2 regions of the Brevibacillus sp. DP1.3A genome follow, and region 1 is predicted to be linked to the other one. Evidence: a T-box and tRNA genes for the amino acid it is inferred to sense, from the RefSeq annotation. Region 1 holds a T-box; the other holds one or more tRNA genes.
What was found. The T-box of region 1 lies ahead of serS (serine--tRNA ligase). A T-box ahead of a tRNA ligase gene usually reads a tRNA of that ligase, here a tRNA-Ser.

Region 1 (6,217 bases):
AGACGCTCTGCTCCGAGATGAGCCAGCGTATGCTCGATTTGTACGGAACCGCGCAGACGAACGACATCTTCTGCCGTATACGGGCGTGTAATTCCTTGAAAACGCTCGCCTTGCCAGCTTTGCTCCACCTGTTGAATCGCTTCTTGCTTGTTTACTTTCGTCATTTTCATTTCCCCCACTCTTTATATTTTTACAAATAGCGATAACCCGGTACCGTTAGGAAGTCTTCAAAATCTTCTGTCGTTACCAATTGCAAGAATAGATCACCAGCAATCGGATACTTGCTGTTGTCATACCTCTCTTGGCCAATTGCTTGCTTTATCGCTTGTAGCTCCTCACTCAGCCACTGCTTTACCAAGCCTTCCGTCACCTTTTTACCATCCTGCAAGACTCCGTGACGGTGACGCATCCATTGCCAGACTTGTGCCCGCGAAATTTCTGCTGTAGCTGCATCCTCCATCAGATTGTTGATCGGCACGGCCCCAGAGCCTCGCAACCATGCCTCGATGTACTGCAAGCCTACGCTAATATTCGTACGGACACCCGCTTCGGTAATCGTGCCCTCTGGGACTGCCAGAAGATGCTTAGCAGATACGTCTACGTCTTCACGTTTGTACCAAATTTGGTTCGGCTCTCTCATCAAGCGATCGAACACTTCCATGGCTACCGGCACTAGCCCAGGGTGAGCAACCCAAGTCCCATCATGTCCATCGTACGCTTCCCGCTCTTTGTCAGCGCGTACTTTGGCGATGGCTTCTGCATTTTGTACCGGGTCATTTTTCACCGGAATTTGTGCAGCCATTCCCCCAATGCAAGGCGCCATCCGTTTATGGCAAGTCTTCACTGCCAGCGTGGTGTATGCTTTCATGAACGGAACTGTCATGGTTACTTGCGCACGATCCGGTGTAATGACATCAGGCTGATTCCGCAGCTTTTTGATATAGCTGAAAATGTAATCCCAACGTCCGCAATTCAGTCCTGCACTATGCTCACGCAGCTCGTACAGAATCTCATCCATCTCAAAAGCTGCGAGGATCGTTTCGATCAATACTGTCGCGCGAATTGTGCCGCGTGAGATATTTAATTCATCCTGCGCGAAAAGGAAGACGTCGTTCCAAAGGCGGGCCTCCAAATGGCTCTCCAGTTTCGGTAAGTAAAAATACGGTGCTGTCTGATTCGCGATAAGAGCATCTACGTTGTGGTAAAAGTAAAGTCCGAAGTCAAGCAGACTGCCGGAGATCGGTTTTTGATCGAGGAGGATGTGTTTTTCTTCAAGATGCCAGCCACGAGGACGCACGATCAAAACCGCCGTCTTTTCATTGAGGGTGTATGATTTGCCTTCCGGACTGATGTAAGAGATATTGCGGCGTACCGCATCCTTCATGTTGATTTGGCCTTGGATGGTGTTCTCCCAGGTCGGTGAGTTCGCGTCCTCAAAATCAGCCATGAAAAGCCGAGCACCCGAGTTCAGTGCATTGATGACCATTTTCCGATCACCCGAAGGTCCCGTAATCTCCACCCGTCTGTCTTGCAAATCTTTGGGCAATGGAGCAACAGTCCAATCTCCTTTACGAATGTCCGCTGTTTCCTGTAGAAAATCGGGCAACTGACCTACATCGATTTGCAATTGACGTTCCACGCGTTTAGCCAACAATTGTTGTCGTCTGTCGCCGAACCTTTGCTCCAGCTTCATCACGAATTGAATCGCTTCTGGTGTCAGGATATCTTGATAACCAGGGTGCATCTCACCGGAAATCTGCACCTCCAGCGGATATGGATTCGTAGGTACGGTAGTCAAAACAGCTCCTCCTCCCTCATTCTAAAGTTATTATGATACAGATCGATAAAATGTTTTTTATTATATAACAGTAGTGGCAAAAAAAATGTCCTTACTCCTGATTCCCGCTGCCACTACAATGGCTGCAGCATACATGCCCGTCTCCCAAGCAATTGTGGCAAGCCGCTCCGTTGGCATCACGACCAACGCCTCCACATCTTGGGCAATTTTGTTCTCCGTTTCCTTCACACCGATAGCAGTCCATTCTCCATTCCTCCATTTCTGTATTAAAACAATATTCTTAAAATTTGTTTTTATTATATAACAGAGAATAGTACAGTGCAACACGTTTTTTTAAAAAATCCACCTGTATTAGTACACAATATAAAACAGCCCTTGACCCGCTATGGATCAAGAGCTGCTTTTCTAAATCTCTCGCTTATTACTTCGGTGCGATCTTTTCTACTCCGCCCATGTATGGACGAAGAACTTCTGGAATCACGATTGCTCCATCTGCCTCTTGGTAGTTCTCCAAGATCGCTGCTACTGTACGTCCAATCGCCAAACCAGAACCATTCAATGTATGCACAAATTCCGGCTTCGATTTCGTATCGCGACGGAAACGGATATTGGCACGGCGCGCCTGGAAATCTTCAAAGTTCGAGCAAGACGAGATTTCACGGTATGTGTCGCCGCTTGGAATCCAAACCTCCAGGTCGAATTTCTTCGCAGCCGTAAATCCAAGATCGCCTGTGCACATGCTCAGGACACGGTATGGCAGTCCAAGCAATTGAAGCACCTTTTCAGCGTTTTTCACCAGTTTGTCGAGTTCGTCATAAGACTCTTCTGGTTTCACGAATTTCACCAGCTCAACTTTGTTGAATTGATGCTGACGAATCAACCCACGCGTATCACGGCCAGCAGAACCCGCTTCCGAACGGAAACATGCACTGAAAGCAGTGTAATAGCGAGGGAGATCCGCTCCATCCATGATTTCATCACGATGCATATTGGTGACTGGCACCTCTGCAGTTGGAATCAGGAAGTAATCTGGTCCCTCAATTTTGAATGCATCCTCTTCGAACTTAGGCAATTGACCCGTTCCCGTCATGCTCGTGCGGTTGACGATATACGGTGGGATCACTTCTTCATAGCCATGCTCGTTCGAGTGCAGATCCATCATGAAGTTCATCAGTGCGCGCTCCAGACGTGCGCCCAATCCTTTATAGAAAACAAAACGGCTTCCTGTTACCTTTCCCGCCGCTTCAAAATCGAGGATGCCTGCTTGGCTAGCCAGCTCCCAGTGAGGCTTAATCTCGAAGTCAAATGCACGTGGCTCTCCCCATGTCCAGGCAATCACGTTATCGTCTTCTGTCGTACCGATCGGCGTGCTTTCGTGCGGCAGGTTCGGGAGGCTCAGCAAAATGAACTCCAGCTGCTCATCCAGTTGGCGCAACTCTTCATCCAAAGCCTTGATGCGTTCATTTACTTCTTTCATTTCAGCGATCAGATGGTCTGCATTTTCCTTATTGCGTTTCATAACCGCTACTTGCTCGGATACCGTGTTACGCTTATTTTTCAGCGCTTCTGCTTCTTGGATGACTTGGCGACGCTTTTCATCTACTTCTACGAATTGATCCAACGCAGAAATATCTTCATTGCGGTGAGCCAAACGGCGTTTTACTTCTTCTAAATCCTGGCGTAATACTTTTACGTCCAACATGTGTAAATCCCTCCGAATCGTATTAAAAAAAAAACAAAAAACACCCGTCCCCTGGTAAGGGACGAGTGTTGTATACCCGCGTTGCCACCCTCGTTGACATATGCAGCAATCCTCATGCATATGCCCACTCTTCCGTCATAACGGGACGGTTCCGGGCAAAGTTGTTGTTCCTTTGCCACTCCGAGATGGATTCCTTCACATAACCGGATCGGTTCGCACCTACCACCGACTCTCTAGGCCTGGCTCTTGTGAAGTACTTGTTCTCATCATCGCATTCTCATTCATGAATACTATTATTGTTAACTGTACTACAGGATCTATACGTATGTAAAGAGTAGCCCGCCTCGATCTCTTCAGAAAAAAAGAAGATCGGCGCCTTTTTACGGCCGATCTTCCGGTATGACAGCTAGTTAGCTTCTGTATTCCTTGACCATGTCGAGGAAGTATTTATGCAGTCTTGTATCTTCGGTCAATTCTGGGTGAAAGGCTGCTGCCAAATAGTGACCGCTTCGGGCGACAACAATCTTGTCTTCGTGCTTGGCCAAGACTTGACCGTTCTCTCCCACTTCCATGATATACGGTGCTCTGATGAACACTGCCGGGTAATCTGCCGCCACTCCCGCAACAGGCATCAAGGCTTCAAAGCTCTCCTTTTGGCGACCAAAAGCATTCCGCTCGACTTTGATCTCCATCAACCCTAAATGGCAATCGTCTTGTCCTTGAATCTGTTTTGCCAGAAGGATCGCTCCTGCGCAAGTTCCGAAGATCGGCTTGTTCGCCTTACCAAACTCTTGAACCGCCTCCATGAATCCGTACTTGTGCATCAGCTTGCTAATCGTGGTGCTTTCTCCGCCGGGAATGACCAGCCCGTCGAGCTCATCCAGTTCTTCTACTTTTTTGACCGGGACAGCTGTGGCACCAACCTCTTCTAGCATTCTCACATGTTCTGCTACAGCTCCTTGTAGAGCGAGTACGCCGATTTTCATGCTACTCACCTTACCAGCCGCGCTCTTGCATGCGATCAGCTTCACGAATCTTGGAGATTTCGATTCCTGGCATTGCCGTCCCCAAGCCTTTGGATACGCGAGCAATCAGTTCGTAATCCGTGTAGTGGGTGGTCGCTTCCACAATCGCGCGAGCAAACTTCTCTGGATTCTCTGATTTAAAGATACCAGAGCCTACAAACACGCCATCGGAGCCCAATTGCATCATCAGGGCAGCATCTGCTGGTGTTGCTACTCCACCTGCTGCGAAGTTTACGACTGGCAGCTTACCTGTTTTGTGTACCTCTTCAAGCAGTTCGTATGGGGCACCCAGGTTTTTGGCTTCCGCCATCAGTTCATCGTAGGACATCGCTTGCACTTTGCGGATTTGGGACATCATCGTGCGCATATGACGAACAGCCTCTACAATGTTTCCGGTCCCTGGCTCACCTTTTGTGCGGATCATGGATGCACCTTCCCCGATACGACGGAGAGCTTCACCCAGATCACGGGCGCCACATACAAACGGTACAGTGAACTCTTTTTTATTGATATGGTACAAGTCATCTGCTGGAGTGAGTACTTCACTCTCATCGAGATAATCTACACCCAGAGACTCGAGAACACGCGCTTCAACAAAATGACCGATACGAGCCTTCGCCATAACAGGGATCGAAACAGCATTCAGTACTTCCTCTACAATGCTAAGGTCCGCCATACGCGCAACTCCACCAGCTGCACGAATGTCAGACGGTACACGCTCCAAAGCCATTACAGCAACAGCACCCGCTGCTTCTGCAATTTTCGCTTGTTCTGCATTTACGACGTCCATAATAACGCCGCCTTTTTGCATTTCAGCCATACCTCTTTTTACGCGGGATGTTCCTACTTGTACCATGTCATTACCCCCTACATCATGAGTCAGAACCGAAACTGTTATGCACTGTTATGGTTCTTGTTACCGTCATTGTAAACGATAGATGTAGGGAAAAACAACAGTTATTTAATTTCCTGTCCCACTGCTAAACAAATTGCTGAAAAACTCTATGATGCTACGGAAGAACAGACGAATCCAACTGGCTTCCTCTACTGCCTGTCCTGCTACTACATCAACACCTGCTTTTGTCGCGTCTTCAGGCTGCAAATAATCCGTATCCTTCATGCCTTCTTCTTTCAATACGATCTTACCAACAACCTGTCCTTGCGTAATTGGCGCGGTCAGATCCTGGAAGGTAACAGTTGGTGTGAATTTTGCTTCTGTACCGATCTTTGTAATCATATTTACTTCGCTACCTGTAACGGCTGGAACTGTTACCTCTACACCGTTTTTCACAGGGGCTATTTCAAACCCTTTAACTGGTACATTCTTGTCCATTTGTTTCGTCAGTTTGTAATTGTTAAAACCGTAGTCAAACAGTTTTCTGGTCTCCGCGAAACGCTTTGTATTGCTATCTGTATTCATTACTACACTAATCAAACGCATGTTGTCACGAACAGCCGTCCCTGTAAAGCAATAGCCCGCTGCAAGTGTATGCCCTGTTTTCAATCCATCTACGCCCGGATAATAGCTAATCAGACCAGGCAGCATCCAGTTGAAGCTTTTCTTGCTCCACTCTTGTGGGGTACCTGTTCGGAATGTGAAGTTTGTTTTTTTGGAAACTTCCAATGCCTCAGGGAAATCACGGATCAGAGCACGTGCGAGGATAGCCGAATCGCGTGCCGACATCAGATTTT
Region 2 (6,217 bases), 2.2 Mb from region 1:
AAGTACGAGTATGCAAATCTCCATGTTCGACAAAGTGATGGGTACCAACAAAATCGGTCTGCTTCTCGAACAAGGTAAATCCCCGCAGGAGATTGTTTCTTCCTATGAAACGGATCTTAAGAAATTTGTAGAGCTGCGGCAAAAATATTTGATCTATGGCGATGAACCGTTTATCCCGATGCAGCCGCTTCAACAGAAACAACCAAAACAACCAAAGCAGCCTGAACAACCAAAGAAACCAGAACAACCGAAACCATCCAAGCCAGAAAAGCCAGAAACACCGACTCCACCGCAGACTGGCAATCATAATGGAACGACCAATCAAAAGAAGAAGCCTGAACCAGCTACAAAACCGATCCCTCAGACTCCGAAGTCTTCTGAGAAGATCGCTTATTTAACCTTTGACGATGGACCTTCTTCTGTAACTCCACGCGTTTTGGATACGCTGAAAACGCATCAGGTCAAAGCCACCTTCTTTATTGTAGGCCGTGAGGTAGCTGGTCATGAGGCTATTCTCAAAAGGATTGTAGCCGAAGGACATGCGGTGGGAGGACATTCGTATTCCCATAACTATCAGCTTGTTTACAAAAACATGGAGAGCTTTTTTGCAGACGTGGAAAAAGGCAGTCAAATGATTGAAAAAGCAACCGGCGTAAAACCAACAGTATTCCGCTATCCAGGTGGCAGCACGAATACCGTCAGCTTGAAATATCAAGATCCCAAACGTTATAACAAGCAGCAGACAGTCATGCAGGCGATCAAAGCAGAGGCGAAACAACGTGGCTATACGTTTATCGACTGGAATGTAACAAACGGCGATGCAAGAAGCAATAAATACACAGCCGCTCAAACACTGGCAAATATAAAGCAGCAAGTAAAGTCACAAAAAGAAATCGTCGTCTTGATGCATGATTCCAGCACCAAGTCGCCAACGGCTGAAGCTCTCCCCGAAATCATTTCGTACTTGAAAGAAAAAGGCTATCGTTTTGAAGTCATTCAAGACGATCGTCCGACAGTTTCCAACGTAAAATAATCACGCAGCAAAAAGCCCGCTTCATCACAGAGCGGGTTTTTCTGCGCTTTGGACCTTGCGATTGGCTAAGTCGTCAGCGTTTCGTATCGGAGGCGCAACTCTCTTTTCAAAATTTTGCCGCTAGGGTTTCTGGGAAGATTGTCAGCAATCACTACATATTTGGGTGCTTTGAAGGAGGAAAGACGATCTTTACAAAAAGCAAGCATCTCGTCAGCAGTCAGTAACTCACCTGCTTTTGGCACAACGACAGCCGTCACTGCTTCGATCCAGTACGGATGGGGAACTCCGATCACTGCAACCTCGGACACTTTCGGATGTTGATAAATAAGCTCCTCAACCTCTCTGCTTGCTACGTTCTCTCCCCCCGATTTAATCATATCCTTTTTCCGATCAACCACGGTGATATAGCCTTCGTCATCCATGATGCCCAAATCCCCGCTGTGAAACCACCCTCCCTGGAAGGCAGCCTGTGTCTTCTCCTCATCACGGAAATAACCCAGCATCGCATGGCTGGTCCTGTGAACTATTTCACCAACACTTCCACGAGGGACTTCATTTCCATCATCATCGACGATTTTCGTTTCCACATTTAACGCTGGCTTGCCTGCAGAGCCCGCTTTTCTCATCTGATCCTTCGGTTGTAAAACAGTTGCCAATGGCGCCACTTCCGTCTGTCCATAAAAATTGTAAAACTGTGCGTTCGGGAGGCGTTGACCGAGCTCTTTTAACACTTCTACGGGCATGATCGCTGCACCATAGTAACACTTTTGCAAAGAACTCAAATTACGAGCGGCAAAATCGGGAGAACGCAATAAAGCAATCCACACGGTAGGCGGGCAAAACAACTGGGTAGCCTTATACGCCTCTACCGTCTGCAGCAATAACGCAGGGGTTGCCTGTTCCAAAATAATTCCGCTCCCACCAAGGTACACGTACGGTCCAAAAAAGCAATGAAGCTGCGCACTATGGAACAAGGGAAGTGCGTGAACAGCCACATCATCCTGCGTCATCCCGCCTTCGATAATCGCGCTGACATATTCAGAGATGATGCTTTTATGAGTGAGCATAACGCCCTTTGGCTTTGATTCCGTTCCGCTGGTATACAAAATTTGCACAACATCATCGTCCGCTATGTCTACTTCAGGCTCTTGGTCGTCTGCCGCTTCAATCAGCGTGCGAAATGGCAACCATTCCCCTGCTTGTACTGCTGGTTTGGACATGAGGGAAAGCAGCTTGGGGGAAATTCCAGTTAATTGGAGTCCGTCTTGAGCGAGCTGCAGGAATTCGGGAGTAACGAAGCACGCACTCACTTCCGAATGCCCCAAAATATAGGCGACATCTTCTTTATTCAACATGAAGTTGATTGGCACCATGATGACTCCTGCTTTCGCTAGCCCAAAGTTCAGAATCGCAAAATCCATCGAGTTGCGTGACAGTACTGCCACCCGCTCCCCTTTTTGCAAGCCTTTTGAATGAAGCGTATGAGCCGTCTTATTTGCAAGCTGATCAAGCTGCGTGTAAGTCAATACTTCTTCCTCAAAGTACAGGGCAGGCTTACCAGGATTTCGCCCACGACTTCTTCGCAAAATATCGCCAAGTGCATTTCTACGAACCCTTTGCGCTTCGAGCATGCAAATTCCCCCATCACTTATAGTCTCATCTCCATTATATAATAGTTTTCTTTATTTTCTGATATTTTAACAAAAAAGAAACATCAACTTCTCTCAAAGCTCTCGACCATAAAAAAGACCCCAGCTACTTAACTGGAGTCGGTTCATTTGTATTTATGGCGGAGGGAGCAGGATTCGAACCCGCGTGAGCTTGCACTCTAACGGTTTTCAAGACCGCCCCGTTATGACCACTTCGGTATCCCTCCGTATTTCAACAATATATACTATATCACAGCTCTACTATTTTTTGCAAGAGCCCGTATTCGTTTCCTTTATCGCTTGATGGCAACGAATTTCAATTCCGTCATTTCTTCTATCGCGTATTTGACCCCTTCCCGACCAAGTCCGCTTTCCTTTACGCCACCGTAGGGCATATGGTCCACGCGAAAAGTCGGAATATCATTCACCATCACACCGCCCACGCGCAGCTCTTCTGCCGCTTCCAGAGCCAACGACAGATTGTTGGTATAGACACCAGCCTGTAATCCATAGCGCGAATCATTGACCAACGTAATGCCTTGCCGGACGGACTCCACTGGATTAATTAGAACGACAGGGCCGAATACTTCCTGACAAGATACTTTTGCATCTGCCGGGACACCGGTCAACACCGTAGGTTGGAGCATCCGATCCACGATCTGTCCCCCACACTCCAGACGTGCCCCCTGCTGGAGCGCCTCATGAATCCACTCCATCGCACGTTCTGTTTCGCACGGATTGATCATGGCGGAATAGTCCGCGTCCTCAGAGAGCGAATCACCACCGCGAAGTGCTCGTGTTTGTTCAACAAAACGTTGGACGAAATCTTGATAGATCTCTTTGACCACATAAATTCTTTGCACAGAGATACATACCTGTCCGGAGTAGGCGAAGGCGCCAAAAACGCATCGGGGTATCACTTCATTCAGTTGCACATCACGATCAACGATCACTGCCGAATTCGACCCCAGCTCGAGCGTGACTCTTTTCATACCCGCTCGATTGCGTATATCCAGCCCAACACTTGGGCTCCCTGTAAACGTCACCGCCCTGACTCTCGGGTCAGACACGATTTTATCGCCAACACTCGCTCCACTGCCTGTGATCACATTGAGGGCGCCAGCAGGCACACCAGCTTGCTCTGCGAGCTCTGCGAGAAACAATGCGCTAAGCGGTGTCTGCGATGCAGGCTTGAGAACAACGGTATTGCCAGCAGCGAGAGCAGGTCCGACCTTATGGGCGACGAGATTCATCGGAAAATTAAAGGGTGTAATGGCTCCGATGACTCCCAGTGGCTCACGCACGGTATAAGCCAAGCGTCCCTCTCCCCCGATAGCTGCATCGAGTGGTACGGTTTCTCCGTGGAGGCGTTTGGCTTCCTCTGCTGCAAACTTATACGTCTGAATGGTTCGAATCACTTCACCACGGGCTGTTTTGATTGGTTTCCCCGCTTCTATCGCGATGATGCGCGCCGCTTCCTCCAAACGTTCATTCATCAATATCGAGATTTTTTCAAGCAGGAAGGCGCGTTGATAGGCAGGAAGGCGCCGCATGACGGTTGTCGCTTCGTGGGCCGCAGCAATTGCTTTTTCAACCAATGATGAGTCTGCTTGTGAAATTTGTGCAATCTCTTGACCCGTACATGGAGAGAGTAGCGGTGCATGATCAGTGGCTGGCACCCACTCTCCCCCGATAAAGCACGTTTTTTTCATCGGCATATCCCCACTCTCATTGATTGGAGTTCACCTTCCAATCATTCTCCCTCATGCGCGCGCCTTCCTGTCGTGTTTTTGAAATATTTGGATATCTTTTTACTCTTTCACACTTTCAGCCACACCGCACCATTCGAGTAACGTAAGCGCAAAGATCTCAGCACAACGGAATACCTCATCCAAAACGATGTATTCATTCGGGTAGTGTGCAACCGGTGTGACTCCAGGTCCAACAACAATCGCTGGGGTATTGGCCAAAGCAGTCAACAACCCGCCATCTGTTCCCCAAGGCGATGCTTCCACAGTGGCACGATCTCCTGTCACAGCTTCAAACTGCGCATGCAGAATATCCATCAACGGATGATCTAGCTCCACTGCTCCCGGAACCCAGCGAGCTCCGAACCACTCCAGCTCAACCGGCTGTTCTGCAAACCACGGGTCGACCTCTGCCAGCTTTTTGAGTGCTGCTGCCATTTCTGCTTTGGCATTGTCCATCTGCTCTCCTGGGGCAACCCCCATCCTTCCTTCCAGCTTGACGAGGTCAGCTACAGACGAAGGCCACTTGCCACCCTCAATCACCCCCAGATTAATCGGGATCGGAATGGGCAGCTTGGCGTAAAGCGGATCGTCGAGTCGATCGTTACGCACTTTTTCCAATTGACCAATTGCTTGAACGACGAGCATGCTCTTTTCGATGGCGCTGACTCCCTCGTAGCGAGTCCCTCCGTGAGCAGAACGCCCTTTGACAGTCAATCTGAACCACATGGAGCCTTGCTGCTTCGGGAAAATTTTCATATTGGTCGGCTCTGGAATCAGGGCAGCATCCGCCTTGTAACCGCGAATGATCGTCGCTAATGTTCCTGCACCACCACTTTCTTCTTCTACGACGCTCTGAAAAATGACATCGCCTTTCAGTTGCACACCCAACTTCTGTAGAACCTGGATCGCCAACAGTGAAGATAAGTTTCCACCCTTCATGTCGGTTGCTCCGCGTCCGTAAAGCTTGCCGTCCTCAATCTTCCCGCTAAACGGATCATCGCTCCACTGTGCCAGATCACCTGCGGGAACTACATCCACGTGTCCGTTTAGAATGATGGAACGCCCATCTCCTTGCCCCTTCCACACACCGACGACATTCGGGCTACCTTCAAACGTCGTACGCGGGGAGACAAAATACGGATGTGACACCAGCTCTTCGCCTTCCATGACCCATAAGTCAACGTCCAGACCCATCTGCCTCAAAAGCTCAGCAATGCTTTGCTGGATGGATTGCTCTTCTCCTTGTACGCTCGGGCTTTTTACCCATTGCTGTAGCAATTGAACAGCGGCCTCGCGATCTTTTTCCAATTGCTCCCGAATAAGCACCTGCCAGTTTGCCATGTTTTTCCCCCGTTCCATGGTTTTTGTCTTTGCTTAGCGGAAAACGCCAACCTCTCCGTCCATCTTGAGCTCGGCTTCCGTTGCTCCAATCACATCAGCTACACTGTATGGATACATGACTTCTCGTAGATACAACCCATCTGACATGACCTCCATTACTGCCATGTCCGTGATGATCAAATCTGCAGCTTTTGTCGCGGTTAACGGCAGTGAGCATTCCCGAACGATTTTCGAACGTCCGTTTTTATCCAGATGTGTGGTCACAACCATGACCTTCTTGGCCTTTTGTGCCAGCTCCATTGCTCCTCCCATGCCTGGGACACGTTTCCCTGGAACGATCCAGTTAGCAATGTCACCATTTTGGCTTACTTCCAGGACCCCTAAAATCGTCATGTCCAATAGCCCACGGCGGATGATGGCAAAAGCAGTCGCACTGTCGAAAA

Region 2: it encodes a tRNA-Ser, which carries the amino acid that the T-box ahead of serS (serine--tRNA ligase) is inferred to sense. The anticodon was not compared.

Annotation. Positions count from the first base shown of each region.
Region 1 covers NZ_CP085876.1:30,314-36,530, reverse strand. Annotated here, with positions in the region: gene aceA (isocitrate lyase) at 1-164, opposite strand, end outside; gene aceB (malate synthase A) at 191-1,798, opposite strand; gene HP399_RS00235 (hypothetical protein) at 1,859-2,026, opposite strand; gene serS (serine--tRNA ligase) at 2,220-3,500, opposite strand; T-box leader at 3,555-3,779, opposite strand; gene pdxT (pyridoxal 5'-phosphate synthase glutaminase subunit PdxT) at 3,911-4,486, opposite strand; gene pdxS (pyridoxal 5'-phosphate synthase lyase subunit PdxS) at 4,497-5,381, opposite strand; gene HP399_RS00215 (D-alanyl-D-alanine carboxypeptidase family protein) at 5,487-6,217, opposite strand, start outside.
Region 2 covers NZ_CP085876.1:4,467,072-4,473,288, forward strand. Annotated here, with positions in the region: gene HP399_RS20295 (exo-beta-N-acetylmuramidase NamZ domain-containing protein) at 1-1,033, shown strand, start outside; gene HP399_RS20300 (acyl-CoA synthetase) at 1,099-2,664, opposite strand; tRNA gene HP399_RS20305 (tRNA-Ser) at 2,821-2,909, opposite strand; gene HP399_RS20310 (aldehyde dehydrogenase family protein) at 2,976-4,394, opposite strand; gene HP399_RS20315 (peptidase) at 4,494-5,774, opposite strand; gene HP399_RS20320 (3-oxoacid CoA-transferase subunit B) at 5,808-6,217, opposite strand, start outside.